DNA from 3 places in the Kitasatospora sp. NPDC004289 genome. Region 3 is predicted to be linked to each of the others. Evidence: riboswitches for the same ligand, from Rfam matches in the RefSeq annotation. Region 3 holds a riboswitch; each other region holds the start of a gene.
What was found. Region 3 has a riboswitch for cobalamin ahead of metE (5-methyltetrahydropteroyltriglutamate--homocysteine S-methyltransferase). Riboswitches for the same ligand answer to the same signal wherever they lie in the genome.

Region 1: another riboswitch for cobalamin. It lies ahead of ACWEPF_RS31535 (ribonucleoside-diphosphate reductase subunit alpha); the one in region 3 lies ahead of metE (5-methyltetrahydropteroyltriglutamate--homocysteine S-methyltransferase).
Region 2: another riboswitch for cobalamin. It lies ahead of ACWEPF_RS04230 (cobalamin biosynthesis protein); the one in region 3 lies ahead of metE (5-methyltetrahydropteroyltriglutamate--homocysteine S-methyltransferase).

The regions. Positions count from the first base shown of each region.
Region 1 is NZ_JBSGEL010000065.1:3,241-6,505, reverse strand. Features, by position in the region: gene ACWEPF_RS31545 (glycoside hydrolase family 26 protein) at 1-10, opposite strand, end outside; gene ACWEPF_RS31540 (hypothetical protein) at 96-995, opposite strand; cobalamin riboswitch at 1,156-1,280, shown strand; gene ACWEPF_RS31535 (ribonucleoside-diphosphate reductase subunit alpha) at 1,439-3,265, shown strand, end outside.
Region 2 is NZ_JBSGEL010000004.1:160,895-164,159, forward strand. Features, by position in the region: gene ACWEPF_RS04225 (cobyric acid synthase) at 1-471, opposite strand, end outside; gene ACWEPF_RS04230 (cobalamin biosynthesis protein) at 468-1,424, opposite strand; cobalamin riboswitch at 1,494-1,675, opposite strand; gene ACWEPF_RS04235 (YidB family protein) at 1,709-2,236, shown strand; gene ACWEPF_RS04240 (helix-turn-helix domain-containing protein) at 2,558-3,250, shown strand.
Region 3 is NZ_JBSGEL010000107.1:7,688-10,952, reverse strand. Features, by position in the region: gene metE (5-methyltetrahydropteroyltriglutamate--homocysteine S-methyltransferase) at 1-1,704, opposite strand, end outside; cobalamin riboswitch at 1,844-2,082, opposite strand; gene ACWEPF_RS37220 (serine hydrolase domain-containing protein) at 2,292-3,265, shown strand, end outside.

The DNA.
Region 1 (3,265 bases), on a different contig from region 3:
GAGATCTCACGGACTCCCCCTGAACGATCCTGATCATCCTTGACGGGGAGACAGTATCCGGACCACCGGGCGGAGCTGACTCCGGGTCACACCGGTCAGCCGGCCTGCGAGAGGGCCCGCTTCTCCAGCGTCGCGCGCACCCGGGCGGCGAAGCCCGGCCCGGCGTCGGTGGCGACCTTGTCCGCGACGACGCCGCCCTCCTTCGCCGAACCCGCGGCCGTGAAGTAGGCGAACCGGCCGAGCGAGCCGTGCGTGTTCGCGCAGCCCACCTCCTGGCAGAAGTCCTTCATGCCCTCCACCTGGAGGCCCTTGATCTGCCCGTTGACGTTGTTCGTCGCCGTCTCCGCCTGGAGCCGCTTGTCGAAGACCGCCACGCCGACCACCACGGCGCTGTCGTTCAGCACGTAGGTGGCCCGCAGCACCTGCCGGCAGCCCTGATTCTCGATCACGTCCGCGAGCCCGCCGGTGATGGCGTGCCAGCACGGGGTGACCGTCGTCGCGCTGCGCCGCGTCCAGGTGGCGCCGCCGAAGTCGATGGTCTGGTCGGGGAAGAACGCGGCCGGGTCCACCGCGGCCTTGTCCGTGCTCGCGTCCCAGATGGCCTTGAGCGACGCGTCGTCACCCGCGAGCGGGGTCCCGGGGGCCGGCACGGGCGCCTTGCTCTCCCCCGCGGTGGCCGTCGGGCTGGAGCCGGTCTTCCCGGCCGTGGGGCTGTTCGAGGCCGCTCCGGTCGGCTTGGCCACCGGGTCGCCGCCCTTCGAGGACACCGAGACCGCCACCGCGACCAGCCCGCCGACGACCGCGAGCGCGACCACGCCGAGCAGCAGCCGCATCCGGGTCTTGCGCTTGGCGTCGTCCTGCGCCCGCTGCGCCATCGCGTCCCAGTCCGGTCCGCCGGGCGGCGGGCCGAACGCCGGATACTGCTGCTGGTACTGCGGGTACTCCTGACCGGGCTGCTGCCCGTTGCCACCGTTCATGCCCACCCCATCACTCATGTGCGCAGATCCTAGGCCATCGCCGGAACCCCCAGACAGGGGCGGTCCCGGGTCCTGGCAAGGCCTCCCGCCGGGCGTACGCCCATCACTGCGGGCCACCACTGCGCTACACGACACCACACAAGATGTGGGGTCCGCCGAGCCAGGTAGCACTACATGTATGCTCGCTCTCGCTGTCGATGCAGGGGAACTCCGGTGGAAGTCCGGGACTGCCCCGCAACGGTGAGCGGGCTTCCGGTACGACCGCCCGCGAGTCCGGTGACCTGCCGACGGTGTGCCACACGGCTTCCCCGCAGACGCCTTGGAGCACAGCAGTGACGTCCGGGCCTCGCGGGTGGGCCGGGGGTGGATCGCGCGCGCCGTGACGGTGTCCGCGCCGTACTCCCCTGCGCCCGATTCGGCCCGGCAGCCATGCCGACCGCCGCCGCCAGGAGAGAAGCGCCTTGACCATCGCTGCCTCAGTTGCCCTGCCCGCCCAGGGAACCGCCGAAGACCGGACCGACCCGGGCGCCGCCCTCCTCCGGCTCCTCACGGACCGCAGCGCCGACCTCCCCCAGGTGGACCCGGGCCACGTCGCGGCCGCTGCGCTGCGCGGCCGGCACGCCGGGTCGGACTTCGCCGAGCTGCGCGGCCTCGCCGTGGAGGCTGCCGCCTCGATGATCGCCGAGGACCCGCAGTACTCGAAGCTCGCGGCCCGGCTGCTCGCCCTGGAGATCCAGGACGAGGCCGTCTCGCAGGGCGCCGTCTCCTTCGCCGCCTCGATCGCCGTCGGCCACGCCGAGGGCCTGATCGGCGACGTCACCGCGGCCTTCGTGGCCAAGCACGCGGCCGCCTTCAACGGTCTGATCGACACGGCCGGCGACGACCGCTTCGAGTACTTCGGCCTGCGCACCGTGCAGTCCCGCTACCTGCTGCGCCACCCGATCACCCGTCAGGTGATCGAGACCCCGCAGCACTTCCTGCTCCGGGTCGCGGCGGGCCTGGCGGTCGGCGACACCGAGAAGTCGGTGGCCGAGGTGGCCGAGCTCTACAAGCTGATGAGCCGTCTGGAGTACCTGACCAGCTCCCCGACGCTGTTCAACTCCGGCACCAAGCACCCGCAGATGTCCTCCTGCTACCTGCTGGACTCGCCGCTGGACAACCTGGACTCGATCTACAACCGGTACGCCCAGATCGCCCGGCTCTCCAAGCACGCCGGCGGCATCGGCCTCTCCTACTCCCGGATCCGCTCGCGCGGCAGCCTGATCCGCGGCACCAACGGCAAGTCCAACGGCATCGTCCCGTTCCTGCGCACCCTGGACTCCTCGGTCGCCGCGGTGAACCAGGGCGGCCGCCGCAAGGGCGCGGCCTGCGTCTACCTGGAGACCTGGCACGCGGACATCGAGGAGTTCCTGGAGCTCCGCGACAACACCGGCGAGGAGGCCCGCCGGACCCACAACCTGAACCTCGCGCACTGGATCCCGGACGAGTTCATGCGCCGGGTGAACGCCAACGCCGACTGGTCGCTGTTCTCCCCGGCCGACGTGCCCGAGCTGGTCGACCTCTGGGGCGCCGAGTTCGACGAGGCCTACCTCAAGGCCGAGCAGGCCGGCAAGGCCGTCCGCACCATCCCGGCGCAGACCCTCTACGCCCGGATGATGCGCACCCTGGCGCAGACCGGCAACGGCTGGATGACCTTCAAGGACGCCTCCAACCGGGCCGCCAACCAGACCGCGCTGCCCGGCCGCGTGGTGCACTCCTCGAACCTCTGCACCGAGATCATCGAGGTCACCGACGACTCCGAGACCGCCGTCTGCAACCTCGGCTCGGTCAACCTGGGCGCCCACGTCGCCGCGGGCGCCACCGTCGCCGACCTGGTGAACGCGATGGACTGGGAGCGGCTGGACGCCACCGTGCGCACCGCCGTGACCTTCCTGGACCGGGTCATCGACATCAACTTCTACCCGACCACCGAGGCCGGGACCTCCAACTCCCGCTGGCGGCCGGTCGGCCTCGGGGTGATGGGTCTTCAGGACGTCTTCTTCCAGCTCCGCCTGGACTTCGACTCCGCCGAGGCCAAGCAGCTCTCCACGCTGATCGCCGAGCGCATCATGCTCACCGCCTACGAGCGCTCCAGCGAGCTGGCCGAGCAGTTCGGCCGCCACGAGGCGTACGGCGAGACCCGGGCCGCCCGCGGCCAGCTGCACATCGACCACTTCGGCGTCACCCCCGCGTGGGCCGACCGCTGGGACGCGCTGCGCGCCCGGATCGCCGAGACCGGCCTGCGCAAC
Region 2 (3,265 bases), on a different contig from region 3:
CTTCGCCGCGGTGGCCAGCCCCATGTTGGCGATGTCCCGGTCCCGCAGGTTGATCTCGGCCGGCGAACCGGCGCCCTCGCAGACCACCACCTCGAACCGGCTGCGCAGGTCCGCCAGGCACTCCAGCGAGCGCTCCAGCAGGTACGGCTTGCGCTCCCGGTAGTCCAGCGCGCCGACCTCGGCCACCGGCTTGCCCAGCAGCACCACCTGGCTGCGCGCATCCGCCCCGGGCTTGAGCAGCACCGGGTTCATCGCCGCCTCCGGCTCCACCCGGGCCGCCTGCGCCTGCATCGCCTGGGCCCGGCCGATCTCGGCGCCGTCGGCGGTGACGAAGGAGTTCAGCGACATGTTCTGCGCCTTGAACGGGGCGACCCGCACCCCCTGCCGGGCCAGCCAGCGGCAGATGCCCGCCGTCACGACGCTCTTCCCGGCGTCCGAGGTGGTCCCGGCGACCAGCAGCGCGTTGCTCACGTTGTCCTCCTCTTCCGGCCCGCACCGGAGATGACGGCCCGTCCGACCAGTGCGACGCCCAGCGCCAGCACGCCCACCCGGCGCGACAGGGCGCAGGCCCGCTCGATGTCCCGCACGCCCACGGGGCGCAGCTCCGCCCCGAGCACCGGCCGGTGCTCCACGCGCTCCCCGTACTGCAGCGTGCCCCCGAGGCGCACCCCCAGGGCCCCCGCGAAGGCCGACTCCGCCTGCCCGGCGTTCGGGCTCGGGTGTGACGAACCGTCACGCCGCCACACCCGCCAGGCCGTCCCCGGCTCCGGCGCGGCCGCCACCGTCAGCAGCGCGGTCAGCCGCGCCCCCGGCCAGCCCGCCACGTCGTCCAGCCGCGCCGAGGCCCAGCCGAACCGCAGGTACCGCGCCGAGCGGTGGCCCACCATGGCGTCCAAGGTGTTGACGGCCCGGAAGGCCAGCAGCCCGGGCGTCCCGGCCAGCGCCCCCCAGGTGAGCGCGTTCACCACGGCGTCGGCGGTGTTCTCGGCCACCGACTCCACCACCGCGCGGGCGATCTGCTGCCCGTCCAGGCCGCTCGGATCCCGCCCGCACAGGTGCGGCAGCCGCTCCCGGGCCGCCGTCAGGTCCCCGGCCTCCAGCGAGGCCCCGATGGTCCGGGCCTCCTTGGTCAGTGAGCTGCCGCCCAGCACCGTGAAGGTCGCGGCGGCGGCCAGCGCGGCACTCGCCACCGGGCTGCGGCGCGCGGCCCGCCCGGCCAGCGCAGCCCCCGCGGCGACGGCCCCGACGCAGACGGCGGTGTACGCGGCACCCACGGCGCGGTCGTCGCGCCAGATCCGGCGCTCCAGCCGCGTCGCGGCCGTACCGAACAGCGCCACCGGATGGCCGCGCCGGGGATCGCCGAAGCGGGCGTCCGCCAGGTAGCCGGCGGCGGCGCCCAGCAGAAAGGGGGTCAGACGGCGCACGGTGCGGGCGAGTCGGCGTGGCTCCGGGCAGGCGGCATCAGTGCGTGTCCTCACTCAGGGTCCGCGCCCTGGATCGACGTAGCGGGGGCGAGAGTCTCCTGGCTTCCGGGTCGGACACACCCTCGGGCCTTCCAACAGCCGCCTGGGCGGGCCGTCGTGACCATGGTTCGAGCGTGCTCCCCGGTGACAGTGGCGGGACCGCGCCGGATTCGCACCGGCTTCCTCTCCTTGCCTCCGATTGGCTGAAAGATCCCACCACGCCCCTCGACCGGGCGTCAACAACGGTGGCGGAGGGGTTGGTCACACGGTTGTCCGCCCCGCCGTGCGGCGCGCCTGCGGCGGCGGCAGGCTGGCCGTGGCACGGCACCGTCGCCGTACCGGACCCGGAAGAAACAAGAGGGACGGCGATGACCGATCTCGGCAAACTCCTCAGCGGCCTGCTCGGCGGCAGCGGCGGTGGGAACGCCAGCGCGGGGAACCTGCTCTCCATCCTGCTCGGCTCGCTGGCCGCGAACGGCGCCGGGCGGGGCAACGGGCTCGGCGCCCTGCTCCAGCAGCTGACGGAGGGCGGTCTCGGCTCCCAGGCCCGATCCTGGGTCGGCACCGGCGACAACCACCCCGTCACCGGCCCCGAACTCGCCGCCGCCCTCCCGCCCGGCGAACTCGAGATGCTCGCCCGCAACGCCGGCATCACCCCCGACCAGGCCGCCGACACCCTCGCCACCCACCTCCCGTCGACGGTCGACCGCCTCACCCCCAACGGCGAACTCCCCACCCCGGCCACCATCGAGGAGCTCTTCGGCAAGATGTAGCGACCAGCGCGCGGGGGACGTAGGTGGTCACCCCGGGGGCGCGAGACTCTGCTGATCTGCGGCTCCGCCGCGCGGGCGCGCGGGGGAACGGCAGCAGGTGCAACTGGCTGACGGCGGTTCAGTTGCCGGTGGGCCGCCTTCCGACCCGCGCAGTTCCCCGCGCCCCTGCGGGGCGCTCCTCGCCGTCGTTATCTCCGAGCGGCCCTGGGTGATCACCCGTCAGTAGTGGTAGGAAACTCCAGCGCCGCGCCCCGGGCCGGGAATCCGGTTCGTGCGTTCAGCGGGTGCAGGCGGCAGCCGGGCCGCACCTACGGTCTGGGCATGCGCCGCAGACCGCCCACCCCCACGCCGGTCCCGTTCTCACCCGCCGCCGCGAGGGCCCACCGGGTGGGCCTCGGGCTGACGCCCGATCAGGTCGCGGCCGGCATGGCCGCGCACGGGGTGCGGCTGCTGCCCACCCACGTGATCGGCTGGGAGACCGGGGAGTACCGCCCGGACGAGACCGAGTTCATCGCCCTGGCCCGCGCCCTCTGGTGCCCGCCGGCGCAGCTGATGGGCACCGCCCCGTCGAGCCTGCGCGACTTCCGGGTGGCCCGGGAGCTCACCCAGGAGCAGGCCGCCCGCCGGATCGGCGTGGCCCTGCGCGTCTACGAACAGGCCGAGCTGACCGGCAGCTGGCCCGGAGACCCGGAGCAGTCCTGGGAACTCGCCCAGGTCCTCGGCCTCACCCTCCGGGCCTTCGCCTGGGTGACCAACCGTCAGGACGCCCTGGAGAAGTGCCTGCGGCAGTGCGTGGACGGCCGCTGGCAGAGCCAGGTGAAGCCGGTCGCCAAGCTGCTGCCGGTGCCCCGCTCCGTCCTGGAGAGCGTCCTCGCCGACCTCCAGCAGGACCACGTCGTGCCGATGCACTGGGGCGCCGCGCCCGCCCCCGTCGCCGAGCAGCAGCCCGACGTGCCGCCGCTCCAGCGCTTCTGGGAACTGCTCGCGGCCCGGCCCACCGACATTCCCGTCTGACGCACCGTCCGCTGC
Region 3 (3,265 bases):
CGGCCCGGTGAGCATGCCCTTGACCGGACGGTCCGTCAGGGACTGGGCGTAGCGCTGCCATTCGACGGTCATCGGGGTCGGGCGGGAGATGTCGCCGGCCAGCACCGGCGGGCGGACGTAGCGGGTGCCGTAGGACTGCACCCAGCCGTGCTGGGTGGCGAGGTAGCCGGTGAGCTGTTCGGCGAAGTACTGGACCATGTCGTTGCGCTCGGGTTCGCCGTGGACCAGGACGTCGAGGCCGGCCTTCTCCTGGTACTCGATCACCTCGCGGACCTCGTCCCGCATCCGCTCCTGGTAGGCGGCCGCGTCGATCCGGCCGGCCCGCAGGTCGGCCCGGGCGATGCGGAGTTCGGCGGTCTGCGGGAAGGAGCCGATGGTGGTGGTGGGCAGCAGCGGCAGCGCGAGCCTGGCCCGCTGGGCCGCGGCCCGCTCCGGGTAGGCCTGCCCGCGGTGGGCGTCGGTCTCGGTGGTGGCCGCGACCCGGGCCCGGACGGCCGGGTCGTGGGTGATCGGGGAGCCGGCCCGGGAGGCCAGGTCGGCACGGTTGGCGGCGAGTTGGGGCGCGATGGTGTCGGTGCCCTCGCGCAGACCGCGGGCGAGCAGGCTGACCTCGGTGGTCTTCTGGCGGGCGAAGGAGAGCCAGCGGGCGATCTGCGGGTCGATGTCGCGCTCGGCGGCGGAGTCCAGCGGGACGTGCAGCAGCGAGCAGGACGGGGCGACGTCCACCCGGTCGGCCAGGCCGAGCAGGGTGGCCAGGGTCGCGAGCGACTTCTCCAGGTTGTTGATCCAGATGTTGCGGCCGTCCACCACTCCGGCGACCAGGCGCTTGCCGGGCAGGCCGCCGACGGCGGCGAGGTCGGCCAGGTTGGCGGCGGCCGGGCCGGTGAAGTCGAGGCCGACGCCCTCGACCGGGGCCTTGGCGAGGACCTTCAGAGCGTCGCCGACCCGGTCGAAGTAGGTGGTGACCAGGATCTTCGGACGCTCCGTCAGCGCGCCGAGGTCACGGAACACCCGGGTGGCGGCGTTGAGTTCGGCGGGGGTGCGGTCCTGGACCAGGGCGGGTTCGTCGAGCTGGACCCACTCGGCGCCGGCGGCCTTGAGCTCGGCCAGCAGCTGGGCGTAGACCGGCAGCAGGCGGTCGAGCAGGGTGATCGGCTGGAAGTCGGAGGCCACGCCGGGTGCGGGCTTGGCGAGCAGCAGGTAGGTCAGCGGGCCGACCAGGACCGGGCGGCCCTTGTGGCCGAGCGCGATCGCCTCGCGGAGCTCGCCGACCGCCTTGGCGGAGTTCGCCGCGAAGACCGTGTCCGGGCCCAACTCCGGCACCAGATAGTGGTAGTTGGTGTCGAACCACTTGGTCATCTCCAGCGGAGCGACGTCCTGGTTGCCACGGGCCATGGCGAAGTAGCCGTCCAGCGGGTCGGCCTGCACGGCGGCACGGTGACGGGCCGGGATCGCGCCGACGGCCACGGTGGTGTCCAGCACGTGGTCGTAGAACGAGAAGTCCCCGGTGGGGACTTCGGTGATGCCCACCCCGGCGAGGCTGCGCCAGTTGGCGCACCGGAGTTCGGCGGCGGTGGAGTGGAGGGCGTCGGCGGTGACGGTGCCCTTCCAGTAGCCCTCGATCGCCTTCTTCAGCTCACGGTTCGGCCCCTGTCGGGGGTAGCCGTGGACGGTGGCCTGCGAGGCGGTGGTGCTGGTGGTCACGGAGACTCTCCTTCGCGAGTCGCGCTGCGATCCCGGGAGGGCGCGCGGGCGAGGAGGTGTGACAGTGCGGACGCGGCACCAGGATGTGCCCGTCCGTTCCGTCGACCCGCCCACGAGGTCACCGAGATCACCGCGTGCGGGGTGCACGCGGGCAGTGGCAGGTCTTCGGACTCGCGGGCACGTCCGTCCTGGACAGGGCGGACACCTAGTGGCCGTCGCTTCCCGGGCCCGTCACGGGCCCAGTGCGTGTGACGGCGGTCGTTCCCACTCACCGCTGCGGGGCAGTCCCGGAATGGCCAGATGAAAGGCGTCACCGGGTTCCCTCTTGCGACGCACCTGACCGGCTGTCAGGGCGAACCGACTGCGGTTCCCACCCTAGGCCCCCGCGCCGGTCCTGTCCCGCACGTCCGCATGTCGGAAGCGGCTTCGAGACGGGCCCAGGACCACGGTCCCGGGGGCGGGCCCGCCCCCGGAGCACGTTCCCGGAGGTCATCTCGTCCCGGACGACGACGGATTGACGGTCCGTCGGATGGTCCTCTGGAAGGGCGCCGGGACGAGGTCCGGCGCTCGAACAGGAGGGCCCGACGATGAACGAGCACGCACCGCAGCAGCACCGCCCGACCCGCGGCACCACCCGCCGCACCACCCGCCGAGGGGTGGCCGCGGCCGTCACCGCCGCGACCACCGCCGCCGTGCTGGCCGGTGCCCTGGCACCGGCCGAGGCCTTCGCCGGCCCACGGCCGGACGCCGTGCAGCAGCGCCTGGACGCCCTGGTCAAGAACGACGGCGTGCCCGCGGCCCTGGCCACCGTCAAGGGCCGCGACGGCCGCAGCCGCACCTACACCGCCGGTGTCGGCGACGCGGTCACCAAGGCCAAGGTGCCGGTGGACGGGCAGGTGAGGATCGGCAGCAACACCAAGGCGTTCACCGCCGTGCTGGTGCTCCAGCTGGTCGCCGAGGGCAAGGTCGCCCTGGACGCGTCCGTCGACACCTACCTCCCGGGCCTGGTGCGCGGGGAGGGCATCGACGGCCGGAAGATCACGGTCCGTCAGCTGCTCCAGCACACCAGCGGCCTGCCCGAGTACGTGAACCAGGGCGCGGTCCTGAGCGACCCCGGGCGCTACTACGAGCCGCGCGAACTCCTCGACGCCGCACTGGCCCAGAAGGCCCACTCCGCGCCCGGCACCCAGTGGGAGTACAACAACACCAACTACCTGCTGGCGGGCCTGATCATCCAGAAGGTCACCGGGCGTCCGCTCGGCGAGGAGATCACCAAGCGGGTCATCGACCGGATCGGCCTGCGGCACACCTACTTCCCCGCTCCCGGGGACCGGACGATCCACGAGGCCCACCCCAAGGGGTACCAGCGCACCGCCGACGGCTCGCTGCGCGACTACAGCGAGCTGGACCCGTCCTGGGGCTGGGCGGCCGGTGCCGTCGTGTCGACCAACAGCGACGTCAACCGGTTCTACGGCGCGCTGCTGGCCGGCCGGCTGCTGCCCGCGGCCCAGCTGGCCGAGATGCGCACCACCGTCCCCGCCGAGGCGATCGGCCCCGGTGC